4 regions of the Marinilactibacillus sp. GCM10026970 genome follow, and region 3 is predicted to be linked to each of the others. Evidence: riboswitches for the same ligand, from Rfam matches in the RefSeq annotation. Region 3 holds a riboswitch; each other region holds the start of a gene.
The links. A riboswitch is a leader RNA that binds a small molecule or an ion and turns the genes downstream of it on or off. The one in region 3 is predicted to bind thiamine pyrophosphate.

Region 1: linked by a shared signal. The riboswitch ahead of thiW (energy coupling factor transporter S component ThiW) and the one ahead of thiT (energy-coupled thiamine transporter ThiT) in region 3 are both predicted to bind thiamine pyrophosphate.
Region 2: linked by a shared signal. The riboswitch ahead of thiD (bifunctional hydroxymethylpyrimidine kinase/phosphomethylpyrimidine kinase) and the one ahead of thiT (energy-coupled thiamine transporter ThiT) in region 3 are both predicted to bind thiamine pyrophosphate.
Region 4: linked by a shared signal. The riboswitch ahead of ACFP65_RS08790 (3-oxoacyl-ACP reductase) and the one ahead of thiT (energy-coupled thiamine transporter ThiT) in region 3 are both predicted to bind thiamine pyrophosphate.

What each region holds. Positions count from the first base shown of each region.
Region 1 is NZ_JBHSUL010000013.1:15,351-18,517, forward strand. Features, by position in the region: gene thiE (thiamine phosphate synthase) at 1-227, opposite strand, end outside; gene ACFP65_RS05045 (hydroxyethylthiazole kinase) at 215-1,030, opposite strand; gene thiW (energy coupling factor transporter S component ThiW) at 1,014-1,544, opposite strand; TPP riboswitch at 1,634-1,723, opposite strand; gene msrA (peptide-methionine (S)-S-oxide reductase MsrA) at 1,891-2,730, shown strand; gene ACFP65_RS05060 (SRPBCC domain-containing protein) at 2,816-3,167, opposite strand, start outside.
Region 2 is NZ_JBHSUL010000009.1:28,118-31,284, forward strand. Features, by position in the region: gene ACFP65_RS03195 (type 1 glutamine amidotransferase domain-containing protein) at 178-693, shown strand; gene thiD (bifunctional hydroxymethylpyrimidine kinase/phosphomethylpyrimidine kinase) at 1,068-1,874, opposite strand; TPP riboswitch at 2,095-2,245, opposite strand; gene ACFP65_RS03205 (nuclease-related domain-containing protein) at 2,656-3,167, opposite strand, start outside.
Region 3 is NZ_JBHSUL010000034.1:179,370-182,536, forward strand. Features, by position in the region: gene cls (cardiolipin synthase) at 1-894, opposite strand, end outside; gene thiT (energy-coupled thiamine transporter ThiT) at 1,135-1,704, opposite strand; TPP riboswitch at 1,792-1,898, opposite strand; gene ACFP65_RS11650 (ribonuclease J) at 1,915-3,167, opposite strand, start outside.
Region 4 is NZ_JBHSUL010000027.1:278,716-281,882, forward strand. Features, by position in the region: gene ACFP65_RS08785 (tRNA1(Val) (adenine(37)-N6)-methyltransferase) at 1-352, opposite strand, end outside; gene ACFP65_RS08790 (3-oxoacyl-ACP reductase) at 549-1,307, opposite strand; TPP riboswitch at 1,434-1,547, opposite strand; gene ACFP65_RS08795 (SpaA isopeptide-forming pilin-related protein) at 2,059-3,167, opposite strand, start outside.

The DNA.
Region 1 (3,167 bases), on a different contig from region 3:
ACATCGACTCGATCGTTGATGATCAAAGGAACGTCAAAACGGTCTGTTAGGTCTTTCACTTTTTGAGCCAGTCTATAAAAATCGTTTGTCGTTGCTTCCTTTTCACGCAGCTGCACGAGTGTTACGCCATTTTCACAGGCGGTTTTGATCACAGTTAAAAAGGATGCTTCGTCAAAATCGTATCTTCCAGTTACAAGGTAAAGGGTTAATTCTTTCATTTTTCCCATCCTTTCACGGATTGGTTCCAGTTTTCTTTCAGTAACAGTGATAGATGGTTTAATGTTTGAAAGCGGAAATCGGCTAATCCTTTGCTTTGTGTTTTAGCTTTTTCACCACAAAGGTTAAAATAGCTGACTGCGCCAACTACGGCATCGAATGAATTTTGACCGTCTCCTAAGAGTACCGCGATTAGTGCTCCAACAATATCACCGGTTCCTGTGAATCGATCGAGTTCCTCGACACCATTGGAAAGCATCACAGTACGGTCCAGCGACACGACGACATCTGTCGGTCCAGTTGCTAGAAAAGTTGTGTTAGGATAGTATTGGCTCATCTCTTTCAGGGCGTCAATCAATTCGTTCAGGCTTTCTTCTCCCTGATCCAGTTCGTTTCCGTCAACACCTCGTCCGTGGCTCGTTAGTTCACAGAAGTTTCTAAGTTCTGAAGTGTTTCCTTTTACGACAGTTGGATGATTTTCAACTAGCGCAAGGCTCACTTGATTACGGATATCACTAACGCCGTAACCAACTAAATCAACAACCGTCGGCTTCTTCGTTTCATTAGCATAACGGCTTGCTTCCAGCAGACTAATCTGACGTTTTTCTGAAAGATGGCCAAGATTCAAAAGCAAAGCATCCGTTTGAGTAAAGAGTTGTTTAAACTCTCTCGGGTCATCTGCCATAATCGGTTTAGCCCCTACGTAAAGCAGCGCATTCGCCATAGACTCACAAGTGATTTCATTGGTAATACATTGTACTAATGGAGCTTGTTTTAATGGAAACTGAGTTGAAAGGTCATGATTTAACGCCATAAAGCGGACCTCCCATAAACAATTTTTGAGTCCGTTTGAAAGTAGACGTTTCTTTTAATTTGACTAGTACTAAAAATGCCATCACAGAACCAATCAAAGTCGCCCCAACAAATCTAGGCGTGTAAATAAACCAGTACAAACTTTGTTGGCTACCGGTAAACCAAACCATCACGGGATAAGAAAGTAGTGAACCAATGATGCCTGTTCCGATAATTTCACCCGCCATCGACCAGTACATATTCCGGCCGAATTTATAAAATAGTCCCGCTAAGAAAGCCCCAAATACAGCCCCCGTTAAAGCAAGCGGTGGAATACCTAAAAGTAACATACGGATCAGGCCGCAAATCAGCGCCATCAGCGTTCCATAGAGCGGACCAAGTAAAACACCCGCAATAATATTCATGACGCTAGACATGGGCGCCATTCCTTCGATTCGCATCAATGGTGACAACACCACGTCTAGTGCAATCATTAATGCTAGTAAAGTCAATCTGTGGATTCGATTTTTTTCCACGTAAAAAAACTCCTTTCTGCGAAAAGCAAAAGGAGTGCGGTCTGAGACAGACGGAGTCATACAATCAGAATAAAACGATTGCATAAAATCCGTCTACAACTACATTTCCCTGCGCCAGTCCTAACTGTATCAGGTTCAATGGGTATAATCTCAGCTAAATAGCACCCCAAATGTTCTTTTCAATTGATTAGAGTATAGCATACTTTTTTTGATGGGACTACAGGCTTATAAATAATTGTAGGATTCTCGCCCATTTAACCTTTTTTAAATTAATTTTCAAGAAAATTACGGTATACTAACGGTAACGATCCCTCACTAAACGAATGGACTCAAAGGCGGTATACGTATGAACATGAATCAAGAAGTACTGTTAGCGAATCTCTATAACCTGATCCTTAATCCAGCGACACGTGATTGGGAACGTTCTTTGCTGTCAGAGACAAAAGATCGCCTGGATGATGGAAGAAGTGTGGAGAGTCACCTTTCAAAAATTGAGGCCGATCTACGTCCTTTGGCGCTAAGAAGTAATCTCACACCTGACGTAATGGACTTTTACAATTTAATCACCGGTAATTTAAAAATAAAAACTTCATTTGATATAGATGGACACACCATTGACGATGAGAATAACCAGGATAGTGCCATTTTTGCGGGTGGTTGTTTCTGGTGTATGGTAGAACCGTTTGAGACACGAGAGGGCATTCTATCCGTATTGTCTGGCTATACCGGCGGACACGTCGATCACCCTACTTATGACCAAGTCAGCGGAGATTATACAGGACATGTAGAAGCTGTGGAAATCATTTTTGATACACGTATCATACAATATGCCGACCTTGTCGAACTTTATTGGCAGTTAACAGACCCTACCGATGCACATGGTCAGTTCGCAGACCGTGGTGAACGTTATCGCCCGGTTATATTCTACCGAAATGAAGAACAGCACAAAATTGTCATGGAATCCAAACAGCGTGTAATCGACTCGAACAAATATACAAAACCAATCGTTACTTCAATTGAGCCAGTCAGTACCTTTTGGCCTGCAGAAAACTATCACCAGCAGTTCTATAAAAAGAATCGTAAACGCTATAAAAGTATGGAACAATCTCGCCGTCAGTTTTTGTTTTTTCAGCGACTGCGTGGGAAAGTACACGCTAAGCTTAACGGATTCAATAAACAAAAATGAAATAAAATGATTAAACATGTCTTTACAAAACAAAAAGTACTGCAAAAGATTACTTTCTTATGTAGTACTTTTTTGTATGATAGACTTAAAATTTTTCTTCAGTATAATTTTTAAACTGATCCAAAATAGATTGCCATCCCTCTTTTTGCATTTCAAGAGAATATTCACTTTCTGCATCAAATGTTTCTACTACTTCGGTTTGGTTATTGTTTCCGTTAAATAAAATGTTCACTTTTCGATTATCCTCTAAAGTATATGCGATCGTTTTGTAGGGATCTACTTCATCGTAAATACCGGCAAAGTCGAATCCAGCACTCCCATCTTTGGCTTCCATCCGTGAAAGAAACTGCCCGCCCACTCGCAAATCATTATCTGCTTTAGTCGTATGCCAATCTTCTGAAGCCTGATTCCACTTCATAATATGCTCAGGTTTTGTC
Region 2 (3,167 bases), on a different contig from region 3:
GTTCACTCCATCCTATTGGTTTCAGACTGGTCATACTTTGTATCTTCATTTATCATAACATATCTTATCGGCTAGAGAATACCATGAGAAACAGCATTTAGTATAAGCATTAGATTTGCACCCGTTCTACATGCGCGATACACTAAATGTAGATAAACTAATAGGAGGAATTTAGACATGGGTAAAAAAGTAGCAACCGTTATGACAAAATTATTTGAAGATGTAGAATTCACTTCACCAAAAGAAGAACTCGAAAAAGCAGGTCACGAAATCGTAACGATTGGCTTTGAAGCAGGCGAAACCGTTGAAGGTAAAAAAGGAAAAGCTTCTGTTACAATCGACAAAAGTATTGACGATGTTTCCCCAGAAGATTTCGACGCTTTACTCATACCTGGTGGATTTTCACCCGACCAACTTCGTAAGGATGAGCGTTTCTTGAATTTCACACGTGCATTTTCTGAAAATAATAAACCAATTTTCTCAATTTGTCATGGTCCACAACTACTAATCAATGCTGAAGTTGTAAAAGGAAAAGATATTACTTCAGTCTCTCAAGTAGCAATTGATCTTAAAAATGCCGGCGCAAACTTCCGTGACGAAGAAGTCGTTATTGACGATTCTGGTTTAATTTCAAGCCGTACGCCTGAAGATTTACCTGCTTTTAACAAAGCTATGGTGAACGCGTTACAATAATTACGGCTAGCTGAGGAAATTATTATTTTTCTCAGCTAAAACCTTAACTGATTTTAAGGATACGTACAAAAAATATTGTTAAACTATCTATAGTGTCAAATTATAAAACACTTTTCTTTTCTCCCCCTAATATTGAATGTTTTAAAGTGGCCCCCCACTTTATCTTGTTCTTTTGAAAAGAAACTTATTCTATATGAAGCTGAACTTTCTTTCTCCCCTGATTGAATTGTATACATTGCTGAATATAGAAATATAAGAGACTAGATATGTCTCAATTTTAAATTGAGGTTGGAATGCTTTCCTTCCTTAAAAAAATCCCATTAGGATTCAGCGAACTTTCGCTTTTTCCTAATGGGATTTTTTTGTCTACTTTCTTAATTTTCTGTTCGGTAAGCCCAGTGATTTGTCGGTCCATGACCGTGCCCCACCTGCTCCAGTGGATTAGATATTGCGGCTTGGATGTAAGCTTTAGCTGTCTTGATGGCTTCTAGCACTGAGTGGCCTTTTGCAATTTCAGCCGCAATACATGCTGAATACGTACATCCCGTACCGTGAGTATTTTTCGTGTCAATTCGGGGGGTGGATAGCCATACTTCCTCTCCAGATTCAAGCAGTATCAAATCAGAGGCTTTCGGATCATCCAGCGTATGACCACCTTTTATGATGACAACTTTACTCCCCGCTTCTTTTAACTGATAGGCAGCTTTAAGCATATCTTCCTTGTTTATTATCTCAATCCCTGTCAACGCTTCAGCTTCTGGGATATTGGGTGTGATGACATCTGCTAAAGGAACCAGTCTATTTTTCATCACTTCGATCGCAGTAGATGCCATTAAGGGATGTCCTCCCTTTGCGACCATGACCGGATCAATGATCAGTGGGGCTATTTTATGGTCTAAAAGTTTGTTTGCAATGAGCTCCATATAATCCCCATTAACAAGCATGCCTGTTTTAATCGCTGACAAGTTGAAATCACTGAAAATTGCATCTAATTGTGCTTCAACCATTTCAAGCGGCACAGGATGTACTCCATGAACCCCAAGTGTGTTCTGAGCCGTGACCGCCGTTAATACGGATACCCCAAATACGTTTCTTTCTTGAAAGGTTTTCAAGTCTGCTTGAATTCCTGCTCCACCACCACTATCACTGCCTGCAATCGTCAATACTTGTTTAGTCGTCATTTTCTCACCGCTCCTTGTGCACCGAAGACTTTTTCGATTGCTATGACCGATAAAAAGGTGGTTTTTTCTATTATTTGTTGCGCTACTGTTTGAAAATCGTTCTGTTTTATCATTTTGCTCATCCCACTCTCTAGACATTTTAAGACACAAAAAAACTCTTCCAAAATTGATAGAAGAGAGTCGGTTCACACTAAATAAGAATACAGATAACTTGATCTGCCATTCATCATGATCACTTCCCTCCGCTAGCATTACCTAGTTCAGGTTAAGGGTCAGGTCTTACCTTTCTCAGCTTTCGCGATCAGTTTGGTTGGAGGGTTTTGTAAATCCTCGATCTTTACTGAAAGCTCTATGCTCCCCTAGTTCTTTTAATTTAACGATTTCATTATATCAGTTTGGTACCGAAAATACCATATGCTTAAGCGTTGACTATTTGTTTCATTCCTTTCTATTTTTTACGATTTTTTCATCTGTTCATCATACCTTCTTCAAATTTGTTTTCTATACTATGTTCATACCCACAACAACCAACTTATTTTTCAGGGCGATTACTCCTCCAAGTAATCGTCCGTCTCCTTTTTAGCCACTTGCATCTGCAGGTGGTTTTTTTTGTTTTTTTTGACTTTACTGATCAGTTTCTTTGACAGTAATGCTTAAGGCCGATTTCATTCTTGTTGATGGCTACATTCAAAGTTAGGAAATCACGTAATCTGTGAAATAGTATAATGAGAACGATCGTCACGAAAGGTTCATCGTACATTTGATTATAGAAAATTTCTCCTTAAATATATTCTTTTAGTTTATTCGTTCCTACCATGGTGAAATGTGTTTCTAGCACTTTTCGTATGCTTTTTGTTGATGTTTGTTTACCGCACCAGTCATCGATTTGATTTGTAGTCACCTTACCTTCTGGAAACAAAACTTGATATTGTCTAACACTTTCTAATATAGCTGATTCTAATGGTACTTTATGCCCACAGGTCAGACAACTTTTCATTCTAAGACCGCTCGACAAGGAAAGCGTATTGCAGTGCGGACAGACAACCCCTTTTTCTAACTGTTCATAAGGGTATTCGGGCGTAGTTTGTTCATGCTGATTCTGAGTCTCCTGTCCATCCACTAGTATTTCTGCCAGTTGTCTGTCTTTTTGGGATGACATTTTAAGCTGATCGTTTATTTTGATGAGGTGGGTTTCAATTTGTGTGGGGAAGATAAAAGAATCGGTGGTACTGGCATTATAAAGGGTAAATGTGGGATGAACAAAGACGACGTGTGCTTGAATTTTATGTTTGA
Region 3 (3,167 bases):
TCCCATAAAAGATGAAACCGGAAAATAACTTTCTTCATAACTGACTGGATGATGTTTAACAGATGCATTCCAGTCCATCAAAAACCTTGTCTGCAAAGGAAGCACACCGTTTCCGTTGATTCTAAGGTGTGTATCTCTCCAGTATCCCATCTTTTCATAAAGACCCAAATAATCATCTCCGACGTTAAAGCCTCCTGTATATCCTACTTTTCCATCAATTACGACTATTTTTCTATGATTTCTGTAATTCAATCTGAAAAATTTAGAACCGAAGAAGGGTTCAGCTTTTCCTCCAAGAGCTTTTAGGTGTTCAAAAAAATGAGCGCCTACGACTCTAGCTCCAATCGGGTCATATAAAACTTTAACTTCAACGCCATGTTCGGCTCTTTCTTCCAATGCTTTTAACAATCTTGTACCAATACCATCTGCTTTGAATATATAATAAGTCACATGAATATGATGTTCTGCTTTACCAATGTCTTCTATTAATTTATCGAATTTTTCTTTACCATCTGTGATAATATCGACTTTATTTCCTTTGGTCAAAATGGCTTCATTACTTTCTAAGAAAAGAGAAACCAGTTCCAATGTGGTATCCATATGCTTCGCTTCCGGAACATCTAAATTTTCAGACTCAATTAACTGTTTTTGCGCTTCAACCAATTGCGTCATACCAATTCTTTTCTGTGACCGAATATCGAAAATATTTTCTTGAGAAATCTTTCGTCCAAGAAATAGGTAAAGAACAAATCCAATCCCTGGTAACATTGTTATGACGAGTAACCATGCCCATATTGCTGCAATATCTCTTTCTCTTTCTCTGAAAACTGTTATAAATGCTAAGATCGAATTGATAAAAATAAATAACCAAAATAATGTTCTAATAATCTCCATTTTATTCCCCTTATAGTCCTTTTGTTGACTCCTCTATGAACACCTGATACTAAGCCTTCTAGAGTTTTTCTTAATCAGTTTACACTATTACGCCTTTACCCGTCTACATATATTACCCCTAGAGTGTTCCTAAAGCGAAGCTTCCTTTAAAAAAATACGGTATTCTGTAACAATTAGTTCGTAAAACAACAAAGCAGCCTCTATTAATAGAGACTGCTTTATGGGAAATATTTTCAAGGATCAGCTTTTTAATTTAGGCACAAACATAGATGAAGCTCTGTCGAATAACAGCACCAATACAATAATCGTAACCGCTATTGTAGCGAGCATGCTCGCTCCATTGAATAGCAGCGAAAACGTTACAGGATCAAGCCCCCACACTGCATAGTCTCCAAAAAAGAATACGCCAGCTACGAAGTGCCAGAACCAACGAGCAGCTGATCCTATGAACGTCGTAATGATCAAATACTTTTTAGCGGTGCCAAGTGAATTTTCTTTTATATTTTTGATAATGGTCTGGCTAAAGTACCCGGCAAAACCAACACAAGTGAAAGCAAATCCATATTCAATAATAAATTGATAGATATTCAGTATATAAGCTGTTCCAGCTACTACATGCAAGATTCCCCACAAAAATCCTGCAAATAAACCAGGCACCATTCCTCTTCTAATCGCAAAAAAGGTCAACGGAATCGTACCTAATGAAATACTAAAAGATGCTCCAATCCCTATTGGTATTAAAGACAAAATCATGGCAATGGCCGCAAACAATGTCCCTTCAATATAAACTCTTAACTTTTCGTTCTGCATACAAAAACTCCTCCTATAGATACTATGTATACTAGAGGAGGAGTATATTCTTATCATCATAGCAAAAAGCAAAAAGATACTTTTAGACACTGATTCTAGGTACTCTCCCTACGCACGTACGAACGTACAGGTTCAAAGGGTCTGGACTAATAGTCCACTCTCAGCCAATTCAATTGGCTCCCCTAGTACAAATAGTTAAGTTATCGCGATTTACTTGAATCGACGATTTTGGTTCACTTCCATTATAACAGGTAAGATGATTGGACGTCTACGTGTTTTTTTGAATAAATGATTTCCAAGTTCTTCTCTGATATCTTGCTTGATAGATCCCCAGTCGAAATCATTATGTTCAAGATTTTTGCGAACTACATCAGTAACGATTTCGTTAGACTCATTAATCAAATCCTGACTTTCTTTAACAAAGACAAATCCTCTTGTTACAATGTGTGGACCAGATACGACTTTGCGTTTTTTTCGGTCGATCGTTACAACCGCTACAAAAATACCATCTTCAGATAATAGTCGTCTATCTCTTAAAACAATATTTCCAATGTCTCCGATACCAATTCCATCAATTAGCGTATTCTCAGCTGGTACTTGACCAGTCTGATTTATTTTGCCATTTTGATAATTCAAAACATCTCCATTACTTAAAATAAAGATATCTGCGTTATCCATACCTGTTTCATTTGCTAAATCAGCGTGAGCTGCAAGCATACGATACTCTCCTTGGATTGGTATGAAATATTTCGGTTGAAGTAAATTGATCATCAATTGAAGGTCGTTAGGCGTAGCATGACCAGAAGCTTTCATATTATCAGAAATATGCTTAACGGTAGCGCCCGCTCTGTAAATCAAGTTCTCTGTTTCAGCAACGGTTACTTCCATTGCAATAGATGGACTTGTAGCAATAAATACAAGATCATTTTCTTTAATATTAACTTGTCCATGATTGCCTGTTGCCATACGACTAAGTGTTTTAATTGGTTCACCAGAAGCGCCTGTTTCAAGTACAATAATTTGGTTATCATCAAACTGATCAATTTTATCCACTGAAACAATCAAATTCTCATCAGGAAGTGTCAATTTGTCTAATTCAATAGCTGTTGCGAGAATTGCTTCAAGATTACGTCCTGTAATGAAAACTTTTCTTCCAGATGCTTGTGCCGCGTTCAGCACTTGTTGAATACGTAAAATGTTACTTGCTACTGCGGCAACAATAATTCTACTATTTGAGTCTTGGAAAATATCCAACACTTCTTCTTGAACTTTTTTCTCAGAAACATTTTCTATCATGCTTTCTGCTTCGTTTGAATCACTCAATAACGCAAGTACACCTTCTTTACCGATCTCAGAAATCTGAGAAAAATCCGTACGGTATCCTTCACTTGCACTTTGATCAAACTTAAAGTTTCCAGTGTAGACAATGTTTCCATCATCAGTCTTAACAGAAATCCCCATAG
Region 4 (3,167 bases), on a different contig from region 3:
CTGTCACTTTAAAATAAGGCGGGTTACACGTCACGACATCCACTGAATCATGTCGAATCAGTTCTCTGACTTCTTTAACATCCGCATGTTTCATCATTACTTGTTCCTGTAATTGATTCAATTCAATACTTCTATTTGCCATATCCACAAGTCTTTCTTGAATTTCAACCCCAGTCACCGGACTAGCCGTCTTTTGACTAAGCATGAGTGCAACTGCACCGTTTCCAGAACAGAGATCAACAATTTTAGCACGATTATGCTTGGGTACTTGAGCAAATTCTCCTAATAATACGGCATCTAGTGAAAAAGAGAAGACTGAAGGGCTTTGTATAATTTCTATATCGTATTGCATCAACTGATCAATACGTTCGTCATCTTTAAGTAAGTCTTTCAATAGCTTAGCTTCCTTATCTATCAGTTTCTTATAGTATACCAAAATTTTCTAGTGAACATTACCCCGAACAAGTAAAAAGCTACACCCACTAAGGCGCAGCTTTTTACTTCTCATCAATAAAATGATCAAACACTTTCTACACATTATTTATTTCTTAATTCATTGTTAATCCGCTGTCTACAACAATATTCTGTCCCGTGACACCTCTGGAAGCCTCAGACCCTAGGAAAACAACGACTTCCGCTACATCTGCTGGTTCTGTCACGCGATTTAGTGCAGAACTTGCTGCAATCAAATCAAAGACTTCTGGCGTAGTAACTGCACTAGCATCTGTTCGTTCTAACAAGCCACCAGACACCATATTAACTGTGATTTGATCTTTTCCGAGTTCTTTCGCCATATTCCTAGTAAATCCTACGAGTGCCGCTTTGGCCGTTGTGTATTGGTGATAGGGGACTACGGGATTTTGAAATAAGTTTGTACCTATGTTGATTATCCGACCGTATTGCTGTTTTTTCATTTCAGGAAGGACAGCTTGAATCGTGTTTAAGGCAGACTGGACTGTTCCTTGAAGCTGTTCATTATAATTCTCCCAAGTCAATTCTTCCACTGTTCCTTGGGTGACTGGATTAAATTCAAAATTGATTAAAGCATTGTTGATGACGATATCAATTGTTCCAAAATGTTCTGTGGCTTTTTTTACCATAGCTTCTACTTGCTGTTCATCTCTAACATCTGCCTGAATGGCGATTGCGTTGTCTTTTCCAATTTCCTCAATAACTTTAAGCGCCTTTTCTTTGTTTTTAAAGTAATTGACTACTACTTTATATCCTTTTTCACCAAACTGTTTCGCAATCATAGCTCCTAGTCCTCGACTTGATCCTGTAACTAAAACGGTTTTCTGTTCACTCATTCCTTGCCCTCTTTTCGCTTTTTTGAATAAACAAAAAACACCCCTTCTCTGTCTTAAGCAGACAGAAAAAGGGTGTGGGTTCATTTACAATCTTAATAAAGCCTTCTCAAAAGAGAGTGCTAGAGTCAAATCATCATTCCACTTTTCCTACGCTGGCTTTATCCAGATCAGGTCCTAAGGGTCAGGTTTCTACCTATCTCAGCCTCAGCTTTTCAACAAGAAGCTCCCCTAGTGGTCTATTGTGTATTCAATTACATAAATCATATCATATGCTTTTAAAATAATATACTGTATTATAAAAAATTGCTCATCCCGATGCGCATCTAAAGTACCTGGATTAAATTGCCTTAGAATTGACAAAAGCCCCTCCCAATTAAGGGAGCGGCTCTCTGATTAAAAATAAATGACTTATACAGTTAATTCGTGCTAAATTACTATTCAAATTATATGACTGAGTTTCTCATTTAAACAACACAGTCCCTACCTCTACTGTGTCCTTACAACTCTATAGTTGCGCCAGATCGATTAAACTTCGTTAAAACGATTTTATATAATACTTCATATTTATTCTTAATGTAGTTACATTATACCATACATTTAAAAATAATCAATTCGGACGGTTCGGGACGAATAATAAAAAAGGTTTATCTTAAAGGTTATTTCATCCAAAACTATTCTTATATTAAAATTAAGAATTTGTCACAGAAAAAAGCCAGGCTATAGAGCCCTGGCTTTTTCGGTCGTTAATTGATTATTTTACTTTTTTTCTATTTGATAAGAAGATACCTGTACCCATCAATGTTAGGACCCCTCCCAGAAGCGCGATTCCACCATATTGTTGGAATCCGGTTTGCGGAAGCTTAGACTGAGACTGATTCGTTTTTACTGGTTTAATGACTTCTGGATCAGTCGTCAGTTTTGTGATCACATTTGAGTTCAGCCCTCTATTCGACTCTTGGTTCAGAACTGGTTTTGGTGTTTTAATGATCAATTCTGAATCTTCTGTCGGTTCAGTAATAATGAGCTTACTATTTGTTGCTGTCGCTAAAACCATTTCTGGTTTATCTACTGTCTCAGGTTCGATTTCAAATTCAATCGGGATATAAGAAATGTCATATCCTGGTGGCGCCTGAGTTTCAATAAAGTGGTATTCCCCTGGTGCTAGGCCATCAACTTCTACTTGACCATCTGCATTCGTGACTATATCGGCCATCAGCTCTGTACCTGACTGATCAAATAAGGTGAAAGCTGTCTCTGCTAATGTAATTGTCGCATCTGCTGAATCACGTTTAGTCAATAAGACTGCACCTTGGTAATTTGTAAATTCTCCTAAATCTGTAACAACAGGTTGTCCACTTGACGAATCTTCAATAATGACTTCTACTTCTCTAGTATTTCGAATATATCCTATGACTGGTTGTGTTTCTCTAATAATATAATTTCCTGGTGCAAGTTGTGCGAAGCGAACGATCCCCTGTTCGTCTGAAACGACCTCTTGCTCAACATCTAAACTATCTGCATCGAATAAGGCAAATGTTGCGCCCGGTAAGGCTTCGCCTGTTTCTGTTACTTTACTTAATTGTACTGTACCTTGATAGTTTATAGCTGCTACCTCAACAATAACGGGTTCTGATTTTGCTACAGATTCGATTTCGAATTCAACTGGTTCTGTATTGAGTACATAACCAGTTGGCGCTTTTGTTTCTACGAATTGGTATGCGCCTGGAGCAAGAGTGTTTACACTCAACACACCATTTTTATCCGTTATTAATCCTGTTTCCAGAACAAATCCAGCTACTGTTTCCAAGCGGAATTCTGCTCCTTCAAGTACCGTTTCTTCCGAAGAATATTTCGTTAACC